2 regions of the Ralstonia sp. SA306 genome follow, and region 2 is predicted to be linked to the other one. Evidence: riboswitches for the same ligand, from Rfam matches in the RefSeq annotation. Region 2 holds a riboswitch; the other holds the start of a gene.
What was found. Region 2 has a riboswitch for glycine ahead of gcvT (glycine cleavage system aminomethyltransferase GcvT). Riboswitches for the same ligand answer to the same signal wherever they lie in the genome.
Positions count from the first base shown of each region.

Region 1: another riboswitch for glycine. It lies ahead of M1D44_RS21585 (D-amino acid dehydrogenase); the one in region 2 lies ahead of gcvT (glycine cleavage system aminomethyltransferase GcvT).

Region 1 covers NZ_CP096452.1:1,110,592-1,116,113, forward strand. The annotation lists gene chrA (chromate efflux transporter) at 1-5, opposite strand, end outside; gene M1D44_RS21575 (ethanolamine ammonia-lyase subunit EutB) at 131-1,513, shown strand; gene eutC (ethanolamine ammonia-lyase subunit EutC) at 1,534-2,325, shown strand; glycine riboswitch at 2,390-2,495, shown strand; gene M1D44_RS21585 (D-amino acid dehydrogenase) at 2,641-3,894, shown strand; gene M1D44_RS21590 (porin) at 3,952-5,016, opposite strand; gene M1D44_RS21595 (bifunctional sugar phosphate isomerase/epimerase/4-hydroxyphenylpyruvate dioxygenase family protein) at 5,138-5,522, opposite strand, start outside.
Region 2 covers NZ_CP096451.1:3,321,490-3,327,011, reverse strand. The annotation lists gene M1D44_RS15735 (ESPR-type extended signal peptide-containing protein) at 1-563, shown strand, start outside; gene M1D44_RS15730 (hypothetical protein) at 747-1,073, shown strand; glycine riboswitch at 1,474-1,571, shown strand; glycine riboswitch at 1,584-1,713, shown strand; gene gcvT (glycine cleavage system aminomethyltransferase GcvT) at 1,842-2,969, shown strand; gene gcvH (glycine cleavage system protein GcvH) at 3,017-3,397, shown strand; gene gcvP (aminomethyl-transferring glycine dehydrogenase) at 3,465-5,522, shown strand, end outside.

The sequences.
Region 1 (5,522 bases), on a different replicon from region 2:
GTCATTGGCGGGGAGAGATCGATGTTTGGGAAACGCGTATTAGAACATTGCCGCCGTGGCATGTAAGGCAACTAAAGTGGCAGGATAGACACCGCCGTCACCGTCATTGGACTCTTCCGCGTATCCCATCATGCACTTCGCTCAGACCATTGGCGCGCAGCGCTATGTGTTCAACGATCTCAAGACGCTCCTGGCCAAAGCCAGCCCGGCGCGTTCCGGCGACTATCTGGCGGGCCTGGCCGCTGCCAGCGAAGGCGAACGCATGGCCGCGCGCATGGCGCTGGCAGACGTGCCGCTGTCGGCGTTCCTTAACGAAGCGCTGGTGCCTTATGAGAAAGACGAGGTCACGCGCCTGATTCTTGATCGGCACGACGCGCGGGCCTTCCAGCCGATTGCCTCGCTGACGGTGGGCGAATTTCGTAACTGGCTGCTCCTGCATGAGACGGACAGCCAGACACTGGCAAACGTCGCGCCCGGTATCACGCCCGAAATGGCTGCCGCGGTCAGCAAGCTGATGCGCAATCAGGATCTGATCGCCGTCGCCCGCAAGTGCCGCGTGGTCACGCGCTTTCGCAACACCATCGGGCTGCCCGGCCGGTTGTCGGTCCGGCTCCAACCCAACCACCCGACGGACGACCCCAAAGGTATTGCCGCGTCGATCATCGATGGCCTGCTCTATGGCTGCGGCGATGCGACCATCGGCATCAACCCTGCGGGCGATAATCTCGGCGCGATCGTCTCGCTGCTGCAATTGGTCGATGAACTGCGCAATCGCTACGCCATTCCCACGCAGTCGTGCGTGCTGACCCACGTGACGAACACACTGCGCGCCATTGACCAGGGCGCGCCGGTGGACTTGGTATTTCAGTCGGTGGCGGGCAGCGAACAGGCCAACGCGGGATTCGGCATCAGCCTTGCCTTGCTGGCCGAGGCGCATGACGCCGCGCGGGGCCTTGAGCGCGGTACGGTCGGCAATAACGTGATGTATTTCGAGACCGGCCAGGGCAGCGCGTTGTCGGCCAATGCGCATCACGGCGTCGATCAGCAAACCATGGAGGCGCGTGCTTATGCGGTGGCGCGGGCGTTCTCGCCGTTGCTGGTCAACACGGTGGTCGGTTTTATCGGGCCGGAGTATCTCTACGACGGCAAGCAGATCATCCGCGCCGGATTGGAAGACCACTTCTGCGGCAAGCTCATGGGCCTGCCGATGGGTTGCGACGTGTGCTACACCAACCACGCCGAAGCCGATCAGGACGACATGGATACGCTGCTCACCCTGTTTGGCGTGGCCGGCATCCACTTCATCATGGGCGTGCCGGGCGCCGACGACATCATGCTGAACTACCAGAGCACGTCGTTTCATGACGCACTCTATCTGCGCGACACGCTGGGCCTGCGGCCGGCGCCGGAGTTTGAGGCGTGGCTGCAAAGCATGGGTATTGTCGACACCGCTGGGCGCCTGCAAGACGCCACGGCGCAGCAGCCGCTGCTGCGGTTGGCCCACGCGCTGTGAACCCCGTTGGATATCCGCACATGCCGAAACACACGCTCGTTCAACCGAATCCGTGGACACACCTGCGTGCCTTTACCGACGCACGTATTGCGCTGGGCCGCGCCGGCAACAGCCAGACGACCGACGCCGTGCTCGCGTTTGGCGTGGCGCATGCCCAGGCGCGCGATGCCGTGCACTTGCCGCTCGATATCGCTGCAGTGGCGGCCGCGCTTGAACAGGCGGGCTTCACGGCGTTGACCGTGCACAGCGCGGCAGCCGATCGCGCCCAGTATCTGCGCCGTCCCGATCTTGGCCGCCGGCTTGACGATGCCAGCCGCGCAAAACTCGGCGCGTTGCGGCCAGCGCAACCCTTCGACGTTGTCTTTGTGATTGCTGACGGGCTTTCCGCATTGGCGGCGCAAAGCCACGGCATGCCGCTCCTGTGCTGCGTGCGCGAGCGTCTGCCGCGCGACTGGTCGATCGGCCCCGTGGTCATCGCCGCGCAGTCTCGTGTGGCGCTGGGCGATGAGATCGGTTCGCTGCTTGGCGCGCGGCAGGTGGTGATGCTGATCGGTGAGCGGCCCGGGTTGAGCTCGCCAGACAGCCTAGGCACTTACCTGACCTACGCGCCGCGCGTTGGGTGCTCCGATGCGCAGCGTAACTGCATCTCGAATGTTCGGCCGGCTGGCCTGACCTATGACCAGGCAGCGGCCCGGCTGGTGTTCCTGCTCAAAGGCGCGCTGGCGCTCGGCCGCAGTGGCGTGGACCTGAAGGACGACACGCCATCCGTTGCCCCCGGGACAGCCCGACTTGCCGAACGTCACAACCCGTGACACACTCCGTCCCGCTGCCCACACCGGCAGCACGCAGGCGCGGCTGACGCACCAACGACAGCTGCAACACGCCGCAGGAGAGACCGGGCTCAACGCACACACGCGCAACGCCCGGCGCCGATGGAGCAACCACCCCGGAAACTCTCAGGCAAAAGGACTGTGGCGTCGACTGCGAATCTGGAGAGAGGCGTGCATGCGTGCGCCCACCGAAGGGGAAGGCGCCACCGCTGCTGGCGCCCAAGCTCTCAGGTCCCAAGACAGATGGGGTGAGCCGACCGGATCGTCCGGTCATGACATCACTCCATAGGGACCGCCATGACGCACATCGTCATCGTCGGCGCCGGTATATCCGGCGTCACCACTGCTTACACGCTCTCGCAACTCGGCTATCAGGTCACGGTGCTCGACCGCCACTTGTATCCGGCCATGGAAACCTCGTTCGCCAACGGCGGGCAGCTTTCCGCCAGCAACGCTGAAGTCTGGAACAGCACCGGCACGCTGCTCAAGGGCATCAAATGGATGCTGCGCAACGACGCCCCGCTCCTGCTCAATCCCAAGCCGTCCTGGCATAAGTATTCGTGGATCGGCGAGTTCGTGGCCAGCATCGCGCACTACCGCCGCAACACTATCGAAACCACGCGCATGGCCATCGAGGCCCGCAAGCATCTGTTTGCGATGGCCGAACGGGAGCAGATCGATTTCGACCTGCAGAAGCGCGGCATTCTGCACGTCTATCACGACAAGGCGAGCTTTGCGGCCGCAGGCAAGGCCAACGCCCTGCTCATCGCCGGGGGGCTTGAGCGCCACGCCGTGAGCCCGGAAGACATTGCCGCCATCGAGCCCACACTGCGGGGCAACTACTACGGCGGTTATTTCACCGAGTCCGACGCCACCGGCGACATCCACAAGTTCACGCGCGGCCTCGCGCAGGCCTGCGAAAAGCGCGGCGTGCGCTTCCTGCAAGGTGTGGACGTGCGCGATGTGCAAACCACAGAGCACGGCGTTCGTCTCCTGCTGCAAACCACGCTGGATGACCGCCTTTCCACCAGCGAGGCGAACGTCGTGCAGGACCTTGCCGCCGACGCGATGGTCGTGTGCGCGGGCGTGGGCAGCCGGCATATCGCACAAATGGTTGGCGATCGCATCAACGTGTATCCGGTCAAGGGGTATTCCATCACGGTGCACCTGGACGATGAAGCCAGCATGCAAGGCGCGCCGTGGGTCAGCCTGCTCGATGAGAGCGCGAAGATCGTGACCAGCCGACTTGGCACCGGCCGCTTCCGCGTGGCCGGCACGGCCGAGTTCAACGGTTACAACCGCGATATCCGCGCGGATCGCATCGAACCCCTGGTGGCCTGGACGCGCCGCAACTTTGCGATTGGCACGTCGCGCGTGGTGCCGTGGGCGGGCTTGCGCCCGATGATGCCGGACATGATGCCGCGCGTCGGCCGTGGGCGGCATGGGCGCGTGTTCTACAACACAGGCCACGGGCATCTGGGTTGGACGCTATCCGGCGCCACCGCCGCAATGGTGGGTGACGTGATCGCGCGCGACTGCCCAGTGCATTGATCGCAACAAAGAAAAAGCCCGCCGAGGCTCTGGCGGGCTTTTTCATGATCAAAGCGATCAGAACTTGTGCCGCACGCCCAGCATGACGCCCAGGCGCGAGTTGTTGCCATACGTGTTGCCCGAGTTGTTGAACGTGGCCGCGCTGTTCAGCGCAATCCAGGCGCCTTGCAGGCGGGTGTAATCAACTTCGGCGTAGACGTCAGTGCGCTTGCTGAGAGCGTAGTCGAGCATACCGGCGGTGGTCAGGCGCTTGCCGCTGGCATCGAGGTGCTTCATCCAGTCGTACTGCACGGTGCCGATGAAACTCAGTGCGCCGGAGATCGGTACTTTCGCGCCCACATAGGCGGCCTGGTTCTTGTAGTCGGCCACGTCGAGGCGGCTGTTTGTATAGCCCAGGTACCACGTGGCAATCGAGGTATCGAGCTTGCCGCCAAAACCCCAGACCGTCTGCTTGCTGGCGAGCGCCGCCGGCACCGCGCCGAAGAACGCCGATGACACATCGCGCGTGACCTGGTACACCGCGCCCACTTCAGCCGACCCCATGCTGTAGACGATCGAGCCGGCGCCAGCCGAACTCTTGCTGAAGCTGCCCGCAGCCTCGCCAAAGGTCCAGGCGCCCGCAAGCTGCAGCCCGCCGAACGACTTGATGTATTTGACCGTGTTGTCGTAGCGCAGGCCGGTGTAGTTGCCGCCCTGATAGCCAACGATGGAGTTGTTGGCAAACGCCATCGCCTCGTACGAAGACAAGACCTCGTGCGCCAGCGTGTATTGCCGACCGAGGTAAAGCTTGCCGTAGTCGCCTTCGAGGCCGACCACCGCGGTGCGTCCGAACAGGCGCCCGCCCTGCTGGCTGCCGCCGGTATCGGGGAAGAAGCCCGATTCCAGGATGAACATGGCCTTGGTGCCGCCGCCCAGGTCTTCCGTGCCGCGCAAGCCCCAGCGGCTACCGGTCAGCACGCCGTCCATCATCTGCAGATTGCTGCTGCCCGCCGCATTTTCGTGCGTGCTGTAGCGGATGGTGGTGTCGATCAGCCCGTAGAGCGTGACACCGCCTGCGGTTTGCGCTGCCGCTGGCAGGCTCGTGGCTCCGAGCACCAGTGCGGCAATCATTGTCTTGTTCATGGCTCCCTTGTCTCCTCTTTGGTGTGATGGGTATGGATGTGCGACGGCCGCACGCGCAGCCGTGGTGTTGCGTGGATAGCACCCACGGCCGCACAACCGTGAGCGCAAAAATTCTCGTGTCTCAGTGGTCAGCCGAAGTGGTGGTGCCGCGGCTCAGTTGTGCCTGCACAGCCATGCGCACGGCAGCGTTTGCTGCGCCGTAGCCCAGGTAGCCGTTGCGCTGGACAAGCTCGAAGAAGAAGCGCTCGCGAAAGGGCTCGGTGTAGGCGTGCAGAAAATCGCCGTGCGGGTCGCGGTCGTAGAGAAGACCATCGTCATGCAGGCGGTTGAGCAGCGCTTCATCCAGACCAAGCCGGGCGGCAACGTCGTCGTAATAGTTCTCGGGAACGTGCTGCAGGCGGGCCGCGCCACGGTCGATGGCCTCAATGGTCTCGAACAGCCGCTCAGTGCGGAATGCAATGTGATGCACCCCCGAGCCCGCGTAGGCGGTGATGAACCTGCCCGTG
Region 2 (5,522 bases):
CGAAGGAGGAAGCCGCAGCAACCGGCAACTACTCCACAGCATCGGGCGCCAACGCCGTTGCCAGCGGTGCAAATTCCACGGCGACCGGTGCCAATGCCGTCGCGTCGGCAGACAATGCTGTCGCAGTGGGTGCTCACTCGGTGGCCGATCGCGCCAACAGCGTGTCGGTCGGCTCCGTTGGCAACGAGCGCTCCATCACCAACGTTGCAGAAGGCACGCAAGCTACGGACGCCGTTAACAAGGCACAGCTCGATCGCGTGGACAACAAGGTGGCCGATGTGCAACAAGGTCTGGGGAACGTGCAGAACCAAGTCAATCAGGTCGACACCAAGGTCAATCGCGTGGGTGCAATGAGTGCCGCCATGTCGACCATGATGGCCAGCGCTGCCGGCCTGCAAACCGATAACCGCATGGCCATCGGCACCGGGGTGTACCGCGGCCAAGCAGCACTCGCGATCGGCTACCAGCGCAAGATCGGCTCGCGCGCCACGGTCACCATCGGCGGCTCCACGGCAGGCGGCAGTGAGTACAACGTTGGGGTCGGCGCTGGCTTCGGCTGGTAAGTCAACCACGTTGAGCGGCTGAAGGTAAGCGCCGGCACCACATTCGTTTGCGCCCCCCGGCCTTCTGCGCCGCGTTACACGGCTTACGTGTGGTTACACGAAGACCGTAAGCGCGTCGGCAACGCGATTCGTTATAGGCAGGACAGCGGCTGAATCAGTCGGCCGCCCACCGGAGAAACCACCATGAACCGCATCGTCAAAGCCCTGGCCGTTACCGCCGTCGCCCTGTCCGCCACCACCGGCGCCTTCGCCCAGACGCAGTGGCAAAAAGACCACCCGCGCCGCGCCGAGGTCAACCACCGCCTCGCCAACCAGAACAAGCGCATCCACAACGAAGTGAAGGAAGGCGAGATCACCAAGGGCCAAGCGCGCCAGCTGCACCGAGAAGACCATCAGATTCGCCAGGAAGAGCGCGACATGGCGGCTCAGAATGGCGGTGCCATCACCAAGCAGGAGCAGCGCACGCTGAACCAGCAGGAAAACCAGGTCAGCCGCCAGATTGGCAAGTAAGTCACAGCAAGACCAACCAACACCCGCACTCCGGCCACACCCTTGGGGCTTGGCGATCTCGCCAGCGCCCCGAAGCTGTGGCCGTTGTCTTTGGTCTTTGGCCTTTGACGTACCAGCCCTAGATGGCGCCTTGAATTTCTGTTGCAGAGAGGAAAGAGGAAGGGAAACTGTCTGAGCGAAGCGAGTTTTTCCCTTCCCCTCTCTGCGACATAAATTCAAGGGGAAGTCGCCATCTCGGGCGCGCCTTTCTTTTGCCTACTTTTCTTTGGCAAGACAAAGAAAAGTGAGTCAGCCCCGGCAGGGGATGAAACGAGGGATGGACCAAAAGCATCAAGCCAGCCCTCCTCCAAAAAGCCGCCGCCCCCCAATTGACAATCCCATCCCCCTTCCGTAAATTCCGCTCATCCATCCGGGAGAGCGTGCCCGCCGTACACGGCAAGGCGCCGCCGAAGGGGTAGCACCCGAAAACTCTCAGGCATCCAGGACCGGGCGGATCGGCGGACATGCGTCCGACCGCACTCTGGAGAGCTGGCGCCGCACGAACCACAGCGGGCGCCCACCGAAGGGGCTCACGGACCGGCGCGTACCGCAGTACGCGCTGCTTCGCAATCTCTCAGGTACCAAGGACAGAGGGGCCATCTGCGCAGCTTGATGATCTTCATGGCGTCACCATGAGGAACCAGGCTGCGCGGGTGGCCTTTTTGCTTTTCTGGTCCCCGTTCAATGCGCCGCGCCCGGCCACGGCGGCGTAATCAGCCGAGAGATTCCATGACGCTCCAACACACGCCGCTCAATGCCATCCACCGCTCGCTGGGCGCCCGCATGGTCGACTTTGGCGGCTGGGACATGCCCGTCAACTACGGCTCCCAGATTGAAGAACACCACGCCGTGCGCCAAGACGCCGGCATCTTCGATGTCTCGCACATGTGCGTGGTCGACCTCACCGGCGCGCGTGTCCGCGACTTCCTGCGTGGGCTGCTCGCCAACAACGTCGATAAGCTGCAGACGCCCGGCAAGGCGCTCTACAGCTGCATGCTCAACCCCAAGGGCGGCGTGATCGACGATCTGATCGTCTACTTCTTCCGCGAAGACTGGTTCCGCCTGGTAGTGAACGCCGGTACCGCACCGACGGACCTGGAGTGGATCGTCGCGCAGAACGCCGCCGCCGGCACCGACGTGACGATCACGCCGCGCCGCTCCGACAACAACGGTGGCGCCGAGCCGCTGGGCATCCTGGCCGTGCAAGGCCCGAATGCGCGCGCCAAGACGTACGCCGCGCTCCCCGGCACGCAGGCCGTGGGCGAAGCGCTCAAGCCGTTCAACGCCGGCTTCGCCACCGTCGAGCACGTCGGCGAGATCATGGTTGCGCGCACCGGCTACACGGGTGAAGACGGTTTCGAACTGATCGTGCCGGCCGCGCAGATCGCCGGTGTGTGGGAGCGCCTGCTGCAAGCAGGCGTACGCCCGGCCGGCCTGGGCGCACGCGACACGCTGCGCCTGGAAGCGGGCATGAACCTCTACGGCCAAGACATGGACGAGCACGTCTCGCCGCTCGACGCCGGCCTCGCGTGGACGGTGGACCTGCAAAGCGAACGCGACTTCACCGGCAAGGCCGCGCTGCAAGCCGGCGGCCAGCGCGAACAGTTCGTCGGCCTGATCCTGCGCGACAAGGGCGGCGTGCTGCGCGCCCATCAGAAGGTCATCACCGCTGCCGGTGACGGCGAGATCACCAGCGGCACGTTCAGCCCGAGCCTGTCGCTCTCCATTGCACTGGCGCGCCTGCCCAAGGACGTGGCCGTCGGCACCGACGTGCAGGTCGAAATTCGCGACCGCAAGTTGACCGCGACTGTGGTTAAACTGCCGTTCGTGCGCAATGGCAAGGCGCTGGTCAGTTGAACACCGAATCCGCATCCCCCAATACCAATCTTCCGGAGAAACCTTTCATGAGCAACGTCCCCGCCGATCTGAAGTACACCGAACACGACGAGTGGATCCGCGTTGAAGCCGACGGCACGCTGACCATCGGCATCACCGACTACGCGCAGGACGCGCTCGGCGACATCGTCTTCCTGGAGCTGCCGGACGCTGGTCGCGCCGTCGCCAAGGACGAGGCGATTGCCGTGGTCGAATCGGTCAAGGCCGCCTCCGACATCTACGCCCCCGTGTCGGGCGAGATCATCGCCAACAACGCCGACGCCGCAGGCGCGCCCGAGTCGGTCAACGCCGGCGCCTACGACGCATGGCTGTTCAAGATCAAGCCGACCAACGCCGACGATGTGAACGCGCTGATGTCGGCCGAGCAGTACGCCGCCAAGATCGGCTAAGCCGGTCACCGAAGCCGATGTGCCTGACCCGCACATCGGCGCTCTGCATGAATTTCGAGCCCTTGCCATGAACGCTCCGCACCCCGCTTCCTCGGCGCTTGCTGCCGAACGCCCCACCCTCGCCGCCCTGGAGGCGTGCGACGCCTTCGCGCACCGCCACATCGGCCCGTCGCCGGAAGAGCAAGCGCAGATGCTTGCTGCGCTCGGCTTTGATAGCCGCGCCAAGCTGATCGACGCCGTGATTCCGCCGGCCATCCGCCGCCAGGACGGCATGCCGCTGGGTGAATTCACACAGCCGCTGACCGAAGAGGCGGCGCTGGCCAAGCTGCGCGGCATCGCCGGGCAGAACCGCGTGGTCAAGAGCCTGATCGGCCAGGGTTACTACGGCACGCACACGCCGGGCGTCATCCTGCGCAACATCCTCGAGAACCCCGCCTGGTACACGGCCTACACGCCGTACCAGCCAGAAATCTCGCAGGGCCGCCTGGAGGCGATGCTGAACTTCCAGCAGATGGTGATCGACCTGACCGCGATGGACATCGCCAACGCGTCGATGCTGGACGAAGCGACGGCCGCTGCCGAGGCGATGACGCTGCTGCAGCGCATTGGCAAATCGAAGTCGACCGTGTTCTTTGTGGCGGACGACGTGCTCCCGCAAACGCTGGAAGTCGTGCGCACGCGCGCCGAGCCGATCGGCGTGCAGGTGGTGACCGGCCCGGCAGCCGACGCCGCCAAGCACGACGCGTTCGGCGTGCTGCTGCAATACCCGGGCGCCAACGGTGCGCTGCTGGGCGATCTGGCGACGTACCAGGCGCTGACCGATGCCGTGCACGCTGCCGGCGGCTTGGTCGTTGCGGCTGCCGACCTGCTGGCGCTCACGCTGCTGGCTGCGCCGGGCGAATGGGGTGCCGACGTCGTGATCGGCAACACGCAGCGCTTTGGCGTGCCGTTCGGCTTCGGCGGCCCGCACGCCGGCTACATGGCCGTGCGCGATGCGTTCAAGCGCTCGATGCCCGGTCGCCTGGTCGGCGTGACAATCGACGCGCAGGGCAACCCGGCCTACCGCCTGGCGTTGCAGACGCGCGAGCAGCACATCCGCCGCGAGAAGGCCACCTCGAACATCTGTACCGCACAGGTGCTGCTGGGTGTGATGGCATCGATGTATGCCGTCTACCACGGCCCGCAGGGCCTGAAGCGCATCGCCCAACGCGTGCACCGCCTGACCGCCACGCTGGCCGCCGGCCTGCGCGCGATCGGCTACACGCTGGAAGCCGACGCCTTTTTCGACACGCTGACGGTCGCCACCGGCGCACGTACTGCCAACCTGCACATCGCGGCACAGGCGCACGGCATCAACCTGCGCCAGATCGACGACACACGCCTGGGCATCTCGCTGGACGAGACGGTCACGCGCGCCGATGTGGTCGCGCTGTGGGAAGTCTTCGCGCACGCCGCCCACGCTGCCGCGCCGGACTTCGACCAGACCGAAGCAGCGGTTGCGGACGCGTATCCGGCGTCGCTCGTGCGCCAGAGCGCGTACCTGACGCACCCGGTGTTCAACGCGCACCATTCCGAGCACGAAATGCTGCGCTACCTGCGCAGCCTGGCCGACAAGGACCTCGCGCTCGACCGCACGATGATCCCGCTGGGCTCGTGCACCATGAAGCTCAACGCCACCGCAGAAATGCTGCCGGTGACGTGGCCCGAGTTCTCGAACATCCACCCGTTCGCGCCGGCCGATCAGACCGTCGGCTACCGCGAGATGATCGACCAGCTCGAGCAGATGCTGTGCGCCGCCACCGGCTACGCCGCCGTTAGCCTGCAGCCGAATGCCGGCTCGCAAGGTGAATACGCTGGCCTGCTGATCATCCATGCCTACCACGCCAGCCGTGGCGAAGCGCACCGTAACGTGTGCCTGATCCCGTCGTCGGCGCATGGCACGAACCCCGCGTCGGCACAGATGGCCGGCATGCAGGTCGTTGTCGTGGCGTGCGATGAGCGCGGCAACGTCGATCTGGCTGACCTGGAGAAGAAGGCTGCCGAGCACAGCAAGAACCTCGCGGCAATCATGATCACCTACCCGTCCACGCACGGCGTGTTCGAGGAAGGCGTCAAGCGCGTGTGC